2 regions of the Pseudoalteromonas sp. GB43 genome follow, and region 1 is predicted to be linked to the other one. Evidence: predicted binding sites of a transcription regulator. Region 1 holds the regulator's gene; the other holds the start of a gene.
The links. Region 1 encodes ArgR, which controls arginine synthesis, uptake and breakdown. Its sites were predicted from a motif close to ANTGAATANNTATTCANT; they were not measured.
Positions count from the first base shown of each region.

Region 1 (9,158 bases):
ACCTTAATACTTTTTTCTTATTAATAAAAAAGGAGCGCATGGCTCCTTTTCAGTTTTAAATTTTATCGTTGGTAGATAACTTCCACATCGTAGTCATCATCATCCCAGTCGTCATCCCAATCATCATCATCTTGAGAGGTCGCTTTCTGATGATAAGTATCCCACTTAAATTCAACTTCTTCTTTCTCTTCTTCAGCGAATTTCTCTTTCGGCATACTATCAAGTAGCGCCATAATGTCATGACACAATGCTTGAGTATTTTGTTTATTCGCAGCAGAAATACGGTAAACATTAACCTCTTCACCTAGCTCTTCGGCAATTTCATTACACAGGGCTTCAGCTTCATCTTCTGGTAATAGGTCAATTTTGTTAAATACTAACCAGCGCGGCTTTTCAGCAAGTTTAGGGCTGTATTGGTGTAGCTCATTAATAATCGCAAAGGCATTATCAACCGGGTTTGTACCATCAACAGGCATAACATCAATGATATGCAGTAATACACGACAACGCTCTAAGTGTTTTAAGAAGCGAATACCAAGGTCGCGCCATCTGAAGCGCCTTCGATTAGACCTGGGATATCAGCAATTACAAATGACTTATTCGCATCTGGGCGTACTACACCAAGATTAGGAATAAGCGTCGTAAACGGGTAATCTGCCACTTTTGGTTTAGCTGCAGAAACACTGCGGATAAACGTTGATTTACCAGCATTTGGTAAACCAAGTAAGCCAACATCTGCAAGTAGCATTAGCTCTAGACGTAAGCTGCGAACTTCACCAGGTGTACCTAGTGTTTTTTGACGTGGAGCGCGGTTTGTACTTGATTTAAAACGTGCATTCCCCAAGCCATGGAAACCACCTTTTGCAACAACAACCTTTTGACCATGCTTGGTCAAATCACCTAATGACTCTTCAGTATCAACATCAATGATACGTGTACCAACAGGCACTTTAAGCGTTAAATCAGCGCCTTTTTTACCAGTCATGTTACGGCTTTGACCATTTGTGCCGCGCTCTGCTTTATGAAAACGCTCAAATTGGTAATCAATTAACGTATTTAAGTTTTCATCGGCTTGTAGATAAACGCTGCCGCCATCGCCGCCGTCGCCGCCATCAGGACCGCCATCTGGTACATATTTTTCACGTCGGAAAGATACGACACCGCTGCCGCCATCACCCGCGTCACAACGAATTTCTACTTCATCTACAAACTTCATGATTACTCACTTTAAGATTGGCTTGTTAATAACTCTATTATATACCTAAGTGCCCTATTCAGCACCCAATGCCAAGGCGCTTAGGTATATATTTATACGCACTATTATGTGCCTTAAAACAAAAAACCCCGCAAAGGCGGGGTTTTTCAAATATCGAGATGATTACTCAGCTACGATATTTACGTATTTACGGTTTAAAGGACCCTTCTGTTCGAATTGAACTTTACCATCTGCTTTTGCGAAGATAGTGTGGTCTTTACCGATACCTACGTTTGCGCCAGCGTGGAAACGAGTACCACGTTGACGAACAATGATGCTACCCGCTAGAACTGATTCGCCACCAAAACGCTTAACACCTAGGCGTTTGCTTTCTGAATCGCGACCGTTACGAGTACTACCAGCTGCTTTTTTATGTGCCATTTCTCAGTACCTCTAATTAAGCGCTAATGCCAGTGATTTTAACTTCAGTGAACCATTGACGATGGCCCATTTGCTTACGAGAATGCTTACGACGTCTAAATTTAACAATCTTAACTTTCTCACCGCGACCGTGTGAAACAACCTCAGCTGTTACTTTACCACCGTTTACGAACGGTACACCGATTCTCGATTTTCTCACCATCAGCAACTAAAAGTACTGAATCAAATTCAACTGCTGCACCAGTTTCAACGTCTAATTTCTCAAGACGAATTGTTTGACCTTCAGTCACACGGTGCTGTTTACCACCACTTTGGAAAACCGCGTACATAATTAACTCCGTCTGTGCGCCCTCAAATCGACGCAACTAAAATATTCTTCAATAGGGCGCGAAGTTTACGCTAATGTGCAAAAACTAGCAAGCCTCTTTTTCGATAAAATGAATAAAAAATAGCTGCATTGAGAGCAATTCAATATTTTCCCCTATTCTATCCTAAAAACACCACATGCCAAGCGGTTTTTACGATCTCATGACAATTAAATTACGTTAATAATAGGCACCTTTAAAATTCAAAAAGCTGATCACTTATTAATCAAGGTTATAAATTTATCTTGGCAAAATTGATCTCAAATAAAAAACTTTACAGTGTTTTTTTACTGAATCATCACAAAATATCGAGCAAGCGCTTTTTTTGTTGTACAATCAGCCCCGTATACCCATAAATATTGGCTCGGAGATCAATGGATATAAAAGCTATCCAGACGTTAATCGAAAATGAAATGGATGACGTCAATCAACTTATACATGCCCAAATGCGCTCAGATGTCGCATTGGTTAACCAACTCGGTTTATACATAGTAAACAGTGGCGGTAAACGCGTTCGTCCTATGTTGGCCATTTTAGCGGCAAAAGCACTTGGTTATGAGGGCAAAGACCATATTACGCTTGCCACTATCATCGAATTTATTCATACCGCCACATTATTGCATGACGACGTTGTCGACGAGTCACATTTGCGCCGTGGTACGCCTACAGCCAATGCAGAGTTTGGTAATGCAGCTAGCGTTTTGGTCGGTGACTTTATCTATACACGTTCATTTCAGCTTATGGTTGGCCTAGGTAAAATGTCAATCATGCAAATTTTAGCGGATGCAACCAATGTCATCGCTGAAGGTGAAGTATTACAGCTAATGAACTGTAATGACCCTGACACCACAGAACAAAGCTATATGCAGGTTATTTACAGCAAAACGGCAAAATTGTTCGAAGCTGCAACCGTTTTGCTGCAATTATTACCGAGCAAGACGAGCAAACCCTTGAAGCATTAAACTTATATGGAATGCATCTTGGCACTGCATTCCAATTAGTGGATGATGTACTTGATTACAACGCCGATGCCGAGCAACTTGGTAAAAACATTGGCGATGATTTAGCTGAAGGTAAACCTACCCTACCGCTTATCTACGCAATGCAAAAAGGCACACCAGAGCAAGTTAAGCTAGTACGCGAAGCTATTGAGCTTGGTAATGGTATGGACCATTTAGAAAGCATTCTAGCGGCATTAGCTGACACTAAAGCCCTTGAGTTTGCAATGCAAAAAGCTGAGCAAGAAGCTGACAAAGCAATTGCTTGTATTGCGTTCTTACCAGATACACCGTACAAACAAGCCTTAGAGAGTTTGGCCCGTATCGCCGTTGCCCGCGATCACTAAACACTATTTATTCGAGCCATTAAAAAAGCCTGCATTTGCAGGCTTTTTTGTTTTCGGCGATTTAAAAAATCGCCTATCATCTGTCGGAATTAACCGTTGATGAAATCAATACCTTCTTGGATGTCTTTGTTAAGTGTAGCTAGCATGTCGTTTTTAGCTTGCTCTTCGAATGCACTTAACTCACCGTAAGAAAGGATTTCTTCAACGCCGTTTTTACCTAGACGAACTGGGTGTGCGAAGTATGCTGCGTCACCGTTTTCAACTGCAACGTATGCGTAATCAACTACTTCTTCACCTTGTAAGCCTTTAACTAAAGACATACAGAAGCGTGCTGCTGCAGCACCCATAGAAAGAGTCGCTGAACCGCCACCCGCTTTAGCGTTAACAACTTCAGTACCTGCGTTTTGGATACGTGGAGTTAATGCCGCAACTTCTTCGTCAGTGAAAGTAACACCTTCAACTTGAGATAGAAGAGGAAGGATTGTCGTACCTGAGTGACCGCCGATCACTGGAACTTTAACGTCAGTTGCGCTTAAACCTTTAAGTTCAGCAACAAATGCTTCTGAACGGATCACGTCAAGCGTTGTGATACCGAATACACGGCCTGCATCGTAAGTACCCGCTTTTTTGAATACTTCAGCAACGATTGGCACTGTGCCGTTTACTGGGTTAGTGATGATACCTACTAACGCTTTAGGACAGTTTTTAACGATGCCTTCAGCTAATGTTTTGATGATACCTGCGTTTACGTTGAAAAGGTCCGCACGGTCCATGCCTGGCTTACGTGGCATACCCGCTGGGATAAGAACGATATCACAACCAGCTAATGCTGCGTCTAAGCTGTCAGCACCAAAGCCTTCAACTTTAACGTCTGTTGGGATGTGAGAAAGATCAACCGCTACACCAGGAACAACAGGGGCAACATCGTATAACGATAATTCAGAACCTGCAGGTAAACTTGTTTTTAATAATAAAGACAATGCTTGGCCGATACCGCCAGCTGCGCCTAAAACAGCAACTTTCATTGGAATTCTCCGTAATTTGAGGTAGGAAATATTTGTGGCCCTAAAGATAATGAAATTAGCGACTAAAAACAAATTTATCCTGCTTATTTCGCGTATAATTTCGACCATAGTTGTAAACTTGGCTGTAAAGACACAGCATTTTGGACGACTTTGTAAACTAATACTGCATAAATATGCAGAGTTGTGTAGAATTACCCTACATTTTATGAATAAAGAAACGGCAACATGCAACCACAAGACAAACAAGAAGCACTGATCAAAGCGTTTAAAGCGCTATTAAAAGAAGAAAACTTCGGTTCACAAGGTGAGATTGTCGAAGCATTAAAAGAGCAAGGCTTTGATAATATTAGTCAAAGTAAAGTATCTCGCATGTTAAGCAAATTTGGTGCGGTACGTACTCGTAATGCAAAACAAGAAATGGTCTATTGCTTACCGGCTGAAATGGGTGTGCCAACAGCGAAAAGCCCACTGCGTCAGCTTGTTATTGATATTATGCATAACGAAATGATGATCATTATTCGCACCAGTCCAGGCGCAGCACAATTAATTGCTCGTTTACTTGATTCACTCGGTAAAGCAGATGGCGTACTAGGCACTATTGCAGGCGACGACACTATTTTTATCGCCCCTGCGAAGATTTCTGAAATCGATGTGACGCTCGATCGCGTGCGCACTTTATTCGATACCGTTTAAAGTTGCTTTAAGAAGTTTACTGACGGGGCGAAAAACGCAGATCCCATATCGGCTTGAGTAAAATCGAGCCAATGATCATAGCAATCGCCCTGCCCCAAGCGACTCTTTAATACCTGCTCAAACGCATCCCCTTGCGCCGCACACGAAACCATTAAAATTCCCTGCTTATGCACATCACCAAATGGCATGCTTTGGTTTAGCAAGAGAGGCTGGCCATGCTCATCTTTTAATTCACTACGAACCGCATGACTGGTTTCTACAGCAGGCACAATCAAGGTGTTATCTAGACGCGTGCGCCCCATGATTTGCTCTTGCTCTGATAACGATAAATGCTGCCAGACACTCAAATCATGCACAAAGCGCTGAACATGGATATAGCTGCCTTGGTCTTCAAAGTGACCCGGTTTGTCGATAAGTGCTGTACTACGCTTTTGACGGCCATGAGGTGTATCGCCTGCATAAATAAAGCCGTTAAAATCACGTCCATCTAAAAACCGAAAATTACGGACCTGCTCCACCAGCTCAACATCCGGTGTTAATAATTTTAGGATTTGCAGGGCAAATAGATGGTTTACATCTTCACGGTCTGAGCGAATTTGTACAAACAAATCAAATGGCTGGGCACTCATCACATGATCACTATGAGTTACATTCGGAAAGCTTTGCAATTGACTAGGAATAAACTCGGGCAAGATATGCGACCAATACTGAGCACCAAGGGCAACCACGCACGATAGCATGGCTTCTGAGAACTGATCAGCAAACTCATCTTGAATGACGCTAACGCGTTTTAGTTTTTTACGTAATGACTCATCGTGGCCATCGTAAACATTAAAAAACAGGTGCAAACCATGTAAGTTTGCTTCAGCACAAATCCCAGATTGCGCTTGCGCCATAGTGAATCCTTAGCTTCTCGTTATTTGCACAAAGCCAAGGATTCAAGATTGTTATTTATTACTAATCATGAAAAAAATTGACTGTGTGCGGCATTATTTTTATTTTTACAGGTTGCTCAACAGCTAACACGCGGTCTTGCTCTGCAGCAACTTCACACTCTTGCCCTGCAATATTAATTCGATATACATAACGCGTACCGATAAAGCGCCTGTGCAAAATAGTTAAACTGTTTGCGTCACTGTGCGCAGCTTCACACAACTGAATATGGTGCGGTCTTATATACACTTGACCTTGCTGACAATCTGCATTGTTCGGTGTCAATGAGTGAACCACACCAAACGCCGTTTCGTATTCAGTTGGCGTTAATACTTTTGCCGTTAAGTATATGCCCGTACCAAGAAACTCTGCAACCACCTTTGAGTTAGGTTGGCTAAATAACTGCTCAGGAGAGCCTTGTTGGGCTATTTTTCCACCATGCATAACCGCAAGCGTGTCAGCAAATGCGAAAGCTTCTTCCTTCGAATGGGTAACAAATACCGCAGAAACCTGCTGAGCTTTAATAATTCGGCGTATATCTGCAATAAGCTCAAAACGCACTTGTGTATCAATATTCGAAAATGGCTCATCAAGTAATAATAAACTTGGTTTGTAAGCAAGTGCACGGGCTATTGCCACACGTTGCTGCTGTCCACCAGAAAGCTGATGAGGGTATCGCTGTGCACAACCATCGAGTTTAACAAGGCTAAGCATTTCATCTACACGCTCTCGCTTTTGCGCTTTGCTCATATTGCTAAGACCAAACGCAATGTTGTCGCTTACCGTTAAATGAGGAAACAGCGCATAGTCTTGGAACATCATGCCAATATTACGTTTTTCCGGTGCAACAAACAGCCCACTATCGTTGACCACTTTTGAATCAATACTCATATAGCCTTGATCAGGCTGTAAAATCCCGGCAATTGCCTTTAAGGTGGTGGTTTTGCCGCAGCCACTTGCGCCAAGCAAACAGACGATTTCATCTTGTTCAACATTGAGGTTTAGTTCACTCAACACCTGAGTCGCATTGTACTGATAAGCTAAGTCTTTAATTATCAAATGACTCATGAGTGATTTTGCTCCATCGAACGATTAACGAAATACAAAGGGATTAACCCAACTAACACGATAAACAAGGCTGAAATTGACGCAAGCTCCAATTGCTCATCACTAACATATTGAAAAACATGAGTTGCTAGGGTTTCAAAATTAAAAGGTCTGAGTAATAAAGCCGCAGGTAACTCTTTCATGCACTCAATAAACACTAATAAACCAGCTGTTAAAATACCGCGTTTTAATAGCGGTAAATGTACTCGCCACAAGGTTTGTAAGATCCTTTGCCCATTGATTGGCTAGCCATATCTAATGAAGGGCTAATACGTAAAAAACTGCTTTCAAGCGCGCCATGCGCAATCGCATAAAAACGTACAACATAAGCAAAAATCATCGCAAATAAAGTGCCGCTCAAAAGTAATCCTGGTGATAAACCAAAAGGCTCAAGCCAATTATTTAATGCATCATCTAGCTGAGTTAATGGGAGCAATACAGCAATCGCTAATACAGTACCAGGTAAGGCATAGCCAGTACTTGCTAAACGCCCAGGGATCAAAGGGTAAGCTTGCTTCGCAATGCGTTGATAAAACAATACCAATAAGCTCAATAGGATAGTTGCAATGCTCACCACTACTGCCACTTTAAAGCTTTGCCAAGCGTAATTAAAGAATGCCCCATTCCATGCTTCATCTGCATAGACAATGGCATATTTAACTAATACTCCAACCGGCAGAATAAAAGCCAATACCAGCACAACGGTGCAAGCCAAGCTTGCAGCCCATGCCGCACCGCCTTTTAAGCGATACAAAGTTGCGCTGTTTACGCTTGACTGACGTTCATACACAGCTTGATTGCGACGACTAAAGCGCTCAACCATGATGGTTAAAAACAAAATCAGTAACATAATACCTGAGATTTTCGCCGCTGCGGTTAATGAGTAATAGCCAAGCCATGTATCATAAACAGCGGTCGTCAGTGTGCTCACAGCAAAGTAGTTAACAGTAGCAAAATCAGCCATAGCCTCCATACTGATCAATGTAACCCCTGCCACAATCGCCCCACGACCAAGAGGCAAACTAACGCGTAGAAAACTTTGTAATGGTGATAGCCCCATTAATTGACTAGCTTGCACTAGTTTAAAAGACTGCTCTCTGAGTGCCGTTTTAAAAATTAGGTATAAGTAAGGATAGAGTACCAAGGCAATCATAAAAATAGCCCCAGTCAATGTACGAATATCAAAAAACCAGTAATCGTCTGGTGATTGCCAACCAAACCAGTCTCTGAGTGCGATCTGTACAGGCCCTGCATAATCAAGTAAGTCGGTATACACGTAGGCGATAAGATAAGTTGGCATTGCTAAAGGCAGCATTAACGCCCATTCAAATTGCTTACGCCCAGGAAAGTCACAATATGCAGTTAACCAAGCTAACGGCAATGCAATTACACAGCTTAACAGCCCTACCCCTGCAATGAGTATGAGAGTATTACGGGTATAATCCCACAGCACGGTATCGAAAAGGTGCTGAAATACATCTGAATCTCCTTGTAGAGATTCAAATAATAAAAAGCCTAATGGCGTAACAAGCAACAGGCCAATCAGCCAGGCTATAAGCTGCCAACGCGACAGCGAAAACTTCACATGCATAAGTGGATTAATACCAGATAAAATAAAAGCTGTTAAAAAACAGCTTTTATAAAAATGTGTTACGAGAAATATCCTCGTTATAAATCAAACTTTACTTCATCAATCAGCTTCAGTGCCACAGGGCGATATTTGCTGATCTCATCAAGAGGTAGACTATCTTCTTTAAACTCACCCCATGATGCAACCATCTCTGATAATGCAACCCCTTGCTTTACAGGGTATTCCATATTAACGGAAGCATACATATTTTGCGCCTTATTGTCGGTCATATACTCAACCAGTTTCAAGGCATTTTCAGGGTTTTTAGCATAACGGGTCATAACAACGCCCGATACATTGATATGAGAACCACGGTTCGTTTGGTTAGGGAAGTTAATATAAACCGCTTCAGCCCATGATTTTTGCTGCTCATCTTGCATCATTTTGCCAAAATAATAGCTGTTGCCTAACGCCAGATCGCATA
Region 1 covers NZ_JBPCHJ010000001.1:1,261,697-1,270,854, forward strand. Annotated here, with positions in the region: partial or broken gene cgtA (Obg family GTPase CgtA) at 63-1,216, opposite strand; gene rpmA (50S ribosomal protein L27) at 1,379-1,636, opposite strand; partial or broken gene rplU (50S ribosomal protein L21) at 1,653-1,965, opposite strand; partial or broken gene ispB (octaprenyl diphosphate synthase) at 2,523-3,346, shown strand; gene mdh (malate dehydrogenase) at 3,436-4,371, opposite strand; gene argR (transcriptional regulator ArgR) at 4,597-5,064, shown strand; gene ACRWSG_RS05990 (Dyp-type peroxidase) at 5,061-5,960, opposite strand; gene ACRWSG_RS05995 (ABC transporter ATP-binding protein) at 6,022-7,065, opposite strand; partial or broken gene ACRWSG_RS06000 (ABC transporter permease) at 7,062-8,695, opposite strand; gene ACRWSG_RS06005 (Fe(3+) ABC transporter substrate-binding protein) at 8,773-9,158, opposite strand, start outside.

Region 2 (9,158 bases), 320 kb from region 1:
AAGCCACCGCATCAAAGGACAACAGTGCAAACGCACTTGAAATTGGCAAACGCTACGAATTACAAGTTAAAGTTGATGATAACGAAAAACTAACTGAGCTTAATTCGGAGCAAGCAGCAGCAAAACTTCCAGAATACGAGCTTATCGACCATGAAGTACGTAATGGCGATAATTTAGCACTTATCTTTAAACGTGCGGGTTTCTCAGCGCAAACATTACACAAACTAGTTAATACCAACGCTGAAACTCGTAAGTTAACAAAAATTCACCCAGGCGAAATCTTAAGCTTTGCAACCGCTGAAGATGGCTCTTTAGCGCAGCTTCGTTATGTGATCTCAAAAACAGATACCTTATACGTTACATTAAATGACGAAGGTAACTACGACACTTCTATCGATAGCAAAGAAATCGAAACGCTAAGTAAATCTGCTGGCGGCGAGATCTCTAATAGCTTTTGGACATCAGGCATTGCCGCTGGCTTAAGCGAACGTCAAATTATGAATTTTGCTGACATCTTTGGTTGGGATGTCGACTTTGCTAATGACATTCGTAAAGGTGACCAATTTGGTCTTATTTACGAAGCTCACTATGTTGATGGTGAATACATTGGCGACGGTAAAATTATTGCCGCAGAGTTTATTAACCAAGGCGAGCGTTACACTGCTATTCGCCATACCGATGGTAACTTCTATACGCCTGAAGGCCGCAGCATGAAAAAAGCTTTCTTACGTGCGCCAGTTAACTTTAAGTATATTAGTTCGAGCTTTAACCCGCGTCGTTTACACCCAGTGACCAAAACGGTAAAACCACATAACGGTATCGATTACGCAGCGCGTACAGGTACACCTGTTGTGTCATCAGGTAATGGTAAAGTGATTAGAGCAGGCTACAGTAAATACAATGGTAACTATGTATTTATTAGCCATGGCACACAATATGTAACTAAGTACTTACACTTAGACAAAAAGATGGTTAGAACTGGTCAGAAAGTGAAGCAAGGCCAAAAGATTGGCACCGTTGGTGCGACAGGTCGTGTAACATTATCACTTACACTATGAATTCTTAGTTAACGGTGTACACCGTAACCCTAAAACGGTCAAACTACCTAAATCAGAGCCTTTACCGCGCGATGAGTTAGCTAAGTTTAAACCAATTGCTGATAACTTCTTGGCGCAATTACAGCGTAACCGTGAGTTACAATTGGCGCTAAATAAGTAGTTAAGTAAACATAAAAAAGCCGCTTCAATTGAAGCGGCTTTTTTGTGCCAAATAAACCCGGCTAAAACTATTATAGACTTTACTAAAATGAGTACTGATAGCACTGCGGTTTAATACAACTATTACCTTAAAAGAACATAGATAAGTTGAATAATCAGCGAAATCATCACCAGTGGCCAAATGTACTTTGCATACTTTGTCGCGCCATCAAGCCCCATTCTAGACTGATACTTTTCAAGTAGCGGTATCAGAATAACCAAGGCAACAAAAAGGCATAATAAGATAATAAAAACATTCATGGCGGCTTCCTTACACAACTATCATTTAACTACAATTTCTTTAGGGTGACCCTAGTCTATAGGCAAAAAAAAGCGCAGTAAAATTACTGCGCCAGTCGGTTGGAAGTAAATCGACTTAGCCAACAATCGCTAACAGAATACCTGCTGCAACGGCACTTCCTAATACCCCTGCTACGTTTGGTCCCATGGCATGCATTAACAAGAAGTTATGCGGGTTGCTCTCAAGGCCGACCTTATTAACCACCCGTGCTGCCATTGGTACCGCTGACACACCTGCTGCGCCTACTAATGGGTTGATTGGCGATTTAGAGATCTTATTCAGACCTTTTGCCATAAACACCCCTGACGCTGTACCAATTGCAAAGGTCAATGCACCTAACACCAAAATACCGATTGTTTCTACGGTTAAGAACTTATCGGCCGCAAGCTTTGAGCCTACCGCTAAGCCTAAGAAAATGGTGGTAATGTTGATGATTTCGTTTTGTGCACTATTGCTTAAACGATCAACCACGCCCGATTCACGCATCAAGTTACCTAGGCAGAACATGCCCACAAGCGGCGTTGCTGCTGGTAAAAACAAGATGGTTAAACTAAGCACCATTAACGGAAAAACAATTTTCTCTTTCTTCGATACTGTACGAAGTTGCGGCATTTGAATTTCGCGCTCTGCTTGCGTTGTTAATGCACGCATAATTGGCGGCTGAATAATTGGCACTAGTGCCATGTATGAATACGCCGCTACTGCTATTGCACCAAGTAAATCAGGTGCCAACTTAGATGCTAAAAAAATAGCCGTTGGACCATCAGCCCCACCAATAATGGCAATGGCCGATGCATCCTGAAGTGTAAACTCAAAACCAGGAATAAAGTTAAGTAGAATTGCACCAAATAAAGTAGCAAAAATACCAAACTGCGCAGCCGCGCCTAACAGCAACATACGCGGATTAGCGATTAAGGCACTAAAGTCTGTAAGCGCCCCCACGCCCATAAAGATCAAAAGTGGGAACACCCCAGAATCAATCCCGATATCGTACACGTAATAAAGCAAACCACCCGGTTCAGATAACCCGGCTACAGGAATATTAGTTAAAATAGCCCCAAAGCCGATAGGTAATAACAATAATGGCTCAAATTTACGGGCGATTGCGAGATATAATAACCCGCAACCTACCGCAATCATTATTAATGCAGGAAAGGTAAAGTTAGCAATACCTGTCGCATGCCAGAGGTTTAAAACACCATCCATCCTCTGTCTCCTATGCTAGCGCGATTAACGCATCGCCAGTGGCAACAGAGTCGCCCTCTGCCACTAATACTTCTGCAATTGTACCTGAGTGTGCGGCGCGAACTTCTGTTTCCATTTTCATTGCTTCCATAATGATAACCACATCACCTTCATTTACTGTTTGGCCAGCTTTTACTTTCACTTTGAAAATATTGCCTGCTAACGGCGCGTTTAAGGTTTCGCTAACAGACGCTGAGGCAGATTGAGGAATTAACTCACTGTCTTTTAGAGTTACTTCTTTTAGTTCACCACCTTGCGCTACAACGACATCGTAAACTTTACCGTCAACTTTAACGCTGTATTGCTCTGCTTTTGCAGGACTTGAAGCGGCTGGTTTACTTTCTGACTTAGCAACTTCACCCGTTGGAATTGCTTCAAACGCATCAGGGTTGTTACGGTTTTTAATAAACTTAAGGCCAATTTGAGGGAATAATGCGTAAGTAAGCACATCATCAATCACGTCATCAGCAAGCTCTAAACCTTGCTCTTTAGCTTCACTTAATAACTCTGCTTCAAGCTTCTCAAGTTCAGGCTCAAGCTTATCAGCAGGACGGCAAGTGATTGCTTCAGCGCCATCTAGTACACGTTCTTGCAGCTCTTTATTCATTGGTGCTGGTGTTGCACCATACTCGCCTTTGAGCACACCCGCAGTTTCTTTAGTGATGGTTTTATATCGCTCGCCAGTCAAAACATTAAGTACCGCTTGAGTACCAACAATTTGTGAGGTTGGTGTAACGAGTGGAATGTAACCTAAGTCTTCGCGAACACGCGGGATCTCGAGTAATACTTGATCAAGTTTGTCAGCAGCACCTTGCTCTTTAAGCTGATTTTCCATATTAGTTAACATGCCGCCCGGCACTTGCGCTAATAAGATACGTCCATCAACGCCTTTAAGGCTGCCTTCAAATGCAGCATATTTCTTGCGTACGTCACGGAAGTAAGCAGCAATTTCTTCTAATTGGTTTAAATCAAAGTGCTGTGTCTCGCTCAGTGCCTTCTACAATTGAAACGATGGTTTCTGTGGCGCTATGACCATAGGTCATACTCATTGACGAAATAGCCGTATCAAGCATATCGATACCTGCATCGATCGCTTTTTGGTAAGTTGCAGTGCTTAAACCTGTGGTTGCGTGGCATTGCATCGCAATAGGAATAGACACAGTTTCTTTTAAACCTTTGATCAACTGTTCACAATCATAAGGCTTTAATAAACCTGCCATATCTTTGATACAAATTGAATGACAACCAAGATCTTCTAGTTGTTTTGCAAGCTCAAGCCACATATCAAGCGTATGGACTGGGCTTACTGTGTACGAAATAGTACCTTGGGCATGAGCACCTACTTTAACAGCAGCTTTAATGGCAGTTTCAAGGTTACGCACATCGTTCATCGCATCGAAAATACGGAAAACATCAACACCGTTTTTGTGGGCACGCTCAACAAACTTTTCGACTACATCATCAGCATAATGACGGTAACCTAAAAGGTTTTGCCCACGCAGTAGCATTTGCTGCTTAGTGTTTGGCATTGCCGCTTTTAGCTCGCGAATACGTTGCCAAGGATCTTCACCTAAATAACGGATACACGAGTCAAACGTCGCACCACCCCATGATTCAATTGACCAATAACCCGCATTATCGAGTTTTTCTGCCATGGGTAGCATGTCGTCTAAGCGCATACGCGTTGCCAAAAGAGACTGGTGTGCGTCGCGCAATACTAGTTCGGTTAGTTTTAATTTAGCCATGTTTAAGCTGCCCCGTTATTTTTGTTTATTTCGAAATTGAGCAATTGCAGCGCTGATTGCTGCAATATGTGCCTGTGGCACACCCTGTTGAGGTTGAACTTTTGCTGTACGCGTAGGTTCTGCAGTTGCAGGATCATCAAATCGACCCACCAGCTTTGACATTAAAGTGACTGCTGAAATCAAAATAGTCAGAAAAACAAACACGCCTACCATGCCTGTCACCATCAAACTGGCCGCAGTGGTGAGTAATCCACCTATATCCATACGACTCCCCTCGCTTAGTTAAAATAAAAAGTTATTTTTGTTAAATAATTATGCACCAATAATAACAAACAAAATTCATTTGTATAGCATCATTGTAAATTGGTAAAACCAATTAAATTTAAAATAACATGACGTACATATAATTAACACCCCACTATTTATGCATTTAAAGCCCCGCTATAGATGATATAAATAATCAATATAGCCAGTCGTTATATGCTGAACTATTAATTAATAGCAACAAAATGGCTAAAAACCACACACAACAAGGTGTTAGAGGTAGCCAACCCAAATAAAGTTAAATTGGTCTTACCATTTATTGGTGCATTATCTCTTTTTCTCATGCATCTCAATATGAAAAAATATCACTATGAATAAGTTACATGCTTACTCGTAAAAGTTACCAAATGATGAACCCTCTAAAGAACAACAAAAACACACAAACCATTGAAATATATAAATTAAAACTTCTGGCATAAAACTCGCTTTAGTTACATCGAACTTAAGAAAATTTAAATAGCCAAGGAGACCACTATGTTACGCTGGACAATTACTTTTCTAGTTATCGCGTTAATCGCAGCAGTGTTAGGTTTTGGCGGTATCGCAGGAGCCGCTGCAGGCATCGCTAAGATTATCTTTTTTATATTTTTAGTATTACTTGTTATTTCGCTGGTATCAGGAGCACTTAGAGGCAACGTCCCTAAGTAGTTAAAAGCAGATAACCACTTACTTTATTTTTAAATTTACAAGGAATTTCATTATGAAAAATTCAACTTTAAAAGCCGCAACTATCGCCCTATTTTCAGGTCTTTTCATCATGGGTTGTGAAGACAACTCTGCTGAAGACGCAGGTGAGCGTATTGACGAAGCAATTACTGATACACAAAATGCAGTTGAAGATGCATGTGAAGAAGTAAAAGAAGGTGTTAACGCAGAAGAAACTAACTGCTAATAGCACACCTTACTTAAGAAAAGCGGCCAAGTGCCGCTTTTTTGTTTTTTAAATGATGCATGAGATCTGAGATAATCGTAGGAATGGTTTTAACCGTGAACTTTTGGCTATAGCGTGAGTTTTTTCGGCGTTAAAACGCCTCCTACAAGTCTTAACTTGGGTTTAAAGTCTGATGACTTTATAAACCACCGCGCGAAATAAATTTCACGCCTACGTGAGCCTCAAACTCGATAACTTTACTCTTTCCTCTAGAAATTCGCTAACTTGTTGGGTTTCACTCCGTTCTATCCTACATCATGTAGGTCGTCATTTATGGCGACACATGTTTTATTACTCATACCTGACGGGCTAAAGCCCGACCTACGACTTACACGTAGATTTAAGAAACATCGCGCGAAATAAATTTCACGCCTACGTGAGCCTCAAACTCGATAACTTTACTCTTTCCTCTAGAAATTCGCTAACTTGTTGGGTTTTAATCTGATAGCTGACGGCTCTGAGTGCGTCTCCGTTCTACCCAACGTTATTACTCACATACCTTAGTGAGGGGCTCGTTTGTCGTTATACTTGCTATATGCCATTGGTCGTCGATAAAACTTACTTTTGCGACATCGCTTACAGCAAAATCTCCGGGGACATTTAAACGCGTTAAGTTACTCGCTAACTGCTGCTGGCAATATGGGCCGGTATCGCCATGCATTACAAGCACAGGCTTCTTAGTGTGCTTTGCAAAGTCGCTGATGGCATCTCGGTATAGTTTAAATGCATCACATTTAGAGCGCTGCGATTCACTACAGGCGGGTTTACTGCTTGGGTGGTAAATATCAGCCTGAAAGCCAAACACATAGGCCTTAGCATCTTGTTGAACAAGTGCTTGTTTTAACCAAATTAAGTTGTACTTATCACGTTTGTCAGCGGCATCAAGTGCTGCGTTTTTGTCACTTTTTAAAATTTGCGAGCGGCCATTAAAAGTGCCCGGTATATGCAAAGTACGAAACTCAATACCATCAAACTGCCAACGGGCATTCTCTAGCATTTCAGCTTGTGTGGCATAACCCTGTAGTTGCTGTGCTTTTTGTGTATAAGCATCGTCGAACATTAGGCGTTTAACAAAGCTTAGGCGCTCAAGCTCATCAAAACGCACCGATAGCTTCTCTCGGTCACAATCGGTCCATTCATTATCACCGGGGGTATAAATAAAAGGCTGTTTGGTCAACGACGTCAATAACGCTTTATTTGTTTGCAAAAGCTTGTTCGTGCAAGCAAGTGCTCCCGATTTCATATCACCAAGGTGCATTAAAAAGCCATGGGGTGTTGCTGCGATTGCTTTAGTAATTTTTCCATCTTTGGCGAGATTAATTTCATCAATCGGGGTGTATGGCATATCGCCCATAACTAAAAAAGTATTTGTGGTCATTGCAAGTGCTAATGACATTGAACTAACAAACATACAACTTACACCTAAAAAATACAGATACCTTAAGCTCTCATAATGACAACTAAATGAAAACCAACTGCGGCAGTTTTTTTCTATCAATGTTAAACTGCTGCCAGTCGATTAATTGAGTCCCCAAATGACATTAAGTACAACTTACACACTAGATAAACCGTATTATTACGAATGCTTTGATGAGTCTTTGCCTTATTCATCTCAAGCCAAGCCTAAATACCCGCTGTTGATATTGTTAATAACCTTAGGCTTATTGGCGTTTTATCAATTAGAGAATCATTACCTTGGTAGCTTTATGATTATGCTTGCCGTCGTTGAGTGCTTATCGTTTTATTACAAGCGCCCATGGTGGGTCGCAAGACAAATGATGAGCCGTGCATCAGGCAGCGAAGTGACTATCGTATTTGATGATAATGGGGTGAAAGCCGAAAACCCGCATAAAAGCTACCAATTAAGCTGGCAACAGATTAGTGAGATTATTGAAACTGAGCGAGGTTATATTTTAAAGGCACAGCGCGGTATGCAATATATTTCTAAACAAGCGCTAAATGATGAAATGACAGCCGAACTAAATAAAAGAGCCACTCAGTGAGTGGCTCTTAAAATATCTGTCGCTGATTAAACGTTGCCCGGATTTGGGTTAGATTTCTCTGCTTGAATTCGCATGTAGATTTCTTCACGATGTACTGATACATCTTTCGGTGCGTTTACACCAATGCGAACTTGATTTCCTTTAACACCAAGAACAGTAACTGTTACTTCGTCACCGATCATTAGGGTTTCACCTACTCTACGAGTTAGTATTAGCATTCTCTTGCTCCCATGTTCCAAAAAATTAAAAGATTCCGCGTCAAGAACATTCTAATGAAATCTAGACTTAAAAGTAAGTAAAAACTCTAGATCTTATTCATTTTCGGTTAAAAAAACTTTGTGTAGCGCACGTACAGCCAGTTCTAAATACTTTTCGTCAATTAAAACTGATATCTTTATTTCTGATGTCGATACAAGCATCACTTTGATGTTTTCATCGGCAAGGGCATTAAAAAATAAACTTGCCACACCAGAGTGAGATTTCATCCCTACACCTACTGCAGACACCTTGGCAACATTGCTGATCCCTTTAATAGATTCTGCGCTGATACCATCTTGGTTACTGGTCAAAATTTCAAGGGCTTGCTCAAAATCATTCGTGTGCACAGTAAAAGCATAGTCTATTTTTTCAAAGTTATGATTAACTTGATTAATCATATCTATTTCGACGCCAAATTCTGCAAAAAGTTTCAAAATTTTTGCAAGGTTTTCCGTTCCTTGGTGTACGCCATTGACGTAAATCAAGCTTTCGTCACGATTAAAGGCGATACCCGACACAATGTTTGCTTGCACATCCGGCTCCTCAAAACTGATCAAGGTCCCTTGATCCGGGTTAAAACTCGATAACACTCTGAGCGGTATATTATATTTTCCTGCCGCTTCGACACTACGAATATGCAGTACCTTAGCCCCAAGACTGGCCATTTCGAGCATTTCTTCGAAGGTGACATGGCTCATACGTCGCGCATTAGGCTCAATACGTGGGTCGGTGGTGTATACCCCATCAACATCGGTGTAAATTTGACATTCATCGGCATTAATAGCGCCTGCAATCTCAACCGCAGAGGTATCAGTACCACCGCGACCAAGCGTGGTGATATTGCCTTCAATATCGCGGCCCTGAAAGCCCGCTATTATAGCAATCCGGTTATGTTCAAGTTCATGCTTTAGACGAGTCGCCGCAATCTCTTCAATCCGCGCTTTACCAAACATGTTATCGGTGCGAATGTTGACCTGATCAGCAAGTAAGCTTACCGCTGAGTGACCACGTTTAATAATAGCCATAGCGAGTAAAGAGACCGACACTTGCTCACCGGTGGTTAGCAATACATCAAGCTCACGAGCACTGGGTCTA
Region 2 covers NZ_JBPCHJ010000001.1:943,304-952,461, forward strand. Annotated here, with positions in the region: partial or broken gene ACRWSG_RS04450 (peptidoglycan DD-metalloendopeptidase family protein) at 1-1,218, shown strand, start outside; gene ACRWSG_RS04455 (sodium ion-translocating decarboxylase subunit beta) at 1,633-2,763, opposite strand; partial or broken gene oadA (sodium-extruding oxaloacetate decarboxylase subunit alpha) at 2,774-4,547, opposite strand; gene ACRWSG_RS04465 (OadG family protein) at 4,563-4,811, opposite strand; gene ACRWSG_RS04470 (DUF1328 domain-containing protein) at 5,346-5,519, shown strand; gene ACRWSG_RS04475 (hypothetical protein) at 5,572-5,763, shown strand; gene ACRWSG_RS04480 (hypothetical protein) at 6,290-7,213, opposite strand; gene ACRWSG_RS04485 (YcxB family protein) at 7,338-7,805, shown strand; gene csrA (carbon storage regulator CsrA) at 7,832-8,023, opposite strand; gene ACRWSG_RS04495 (aspartate kinase) at 8,117-9,158, opposite strand, start outside.
Region 2: the regulator ArgR is predicted to act here: its motif matches at 4,851-4,868, upstream of ACRWSG_RS04465 (OadG family protein).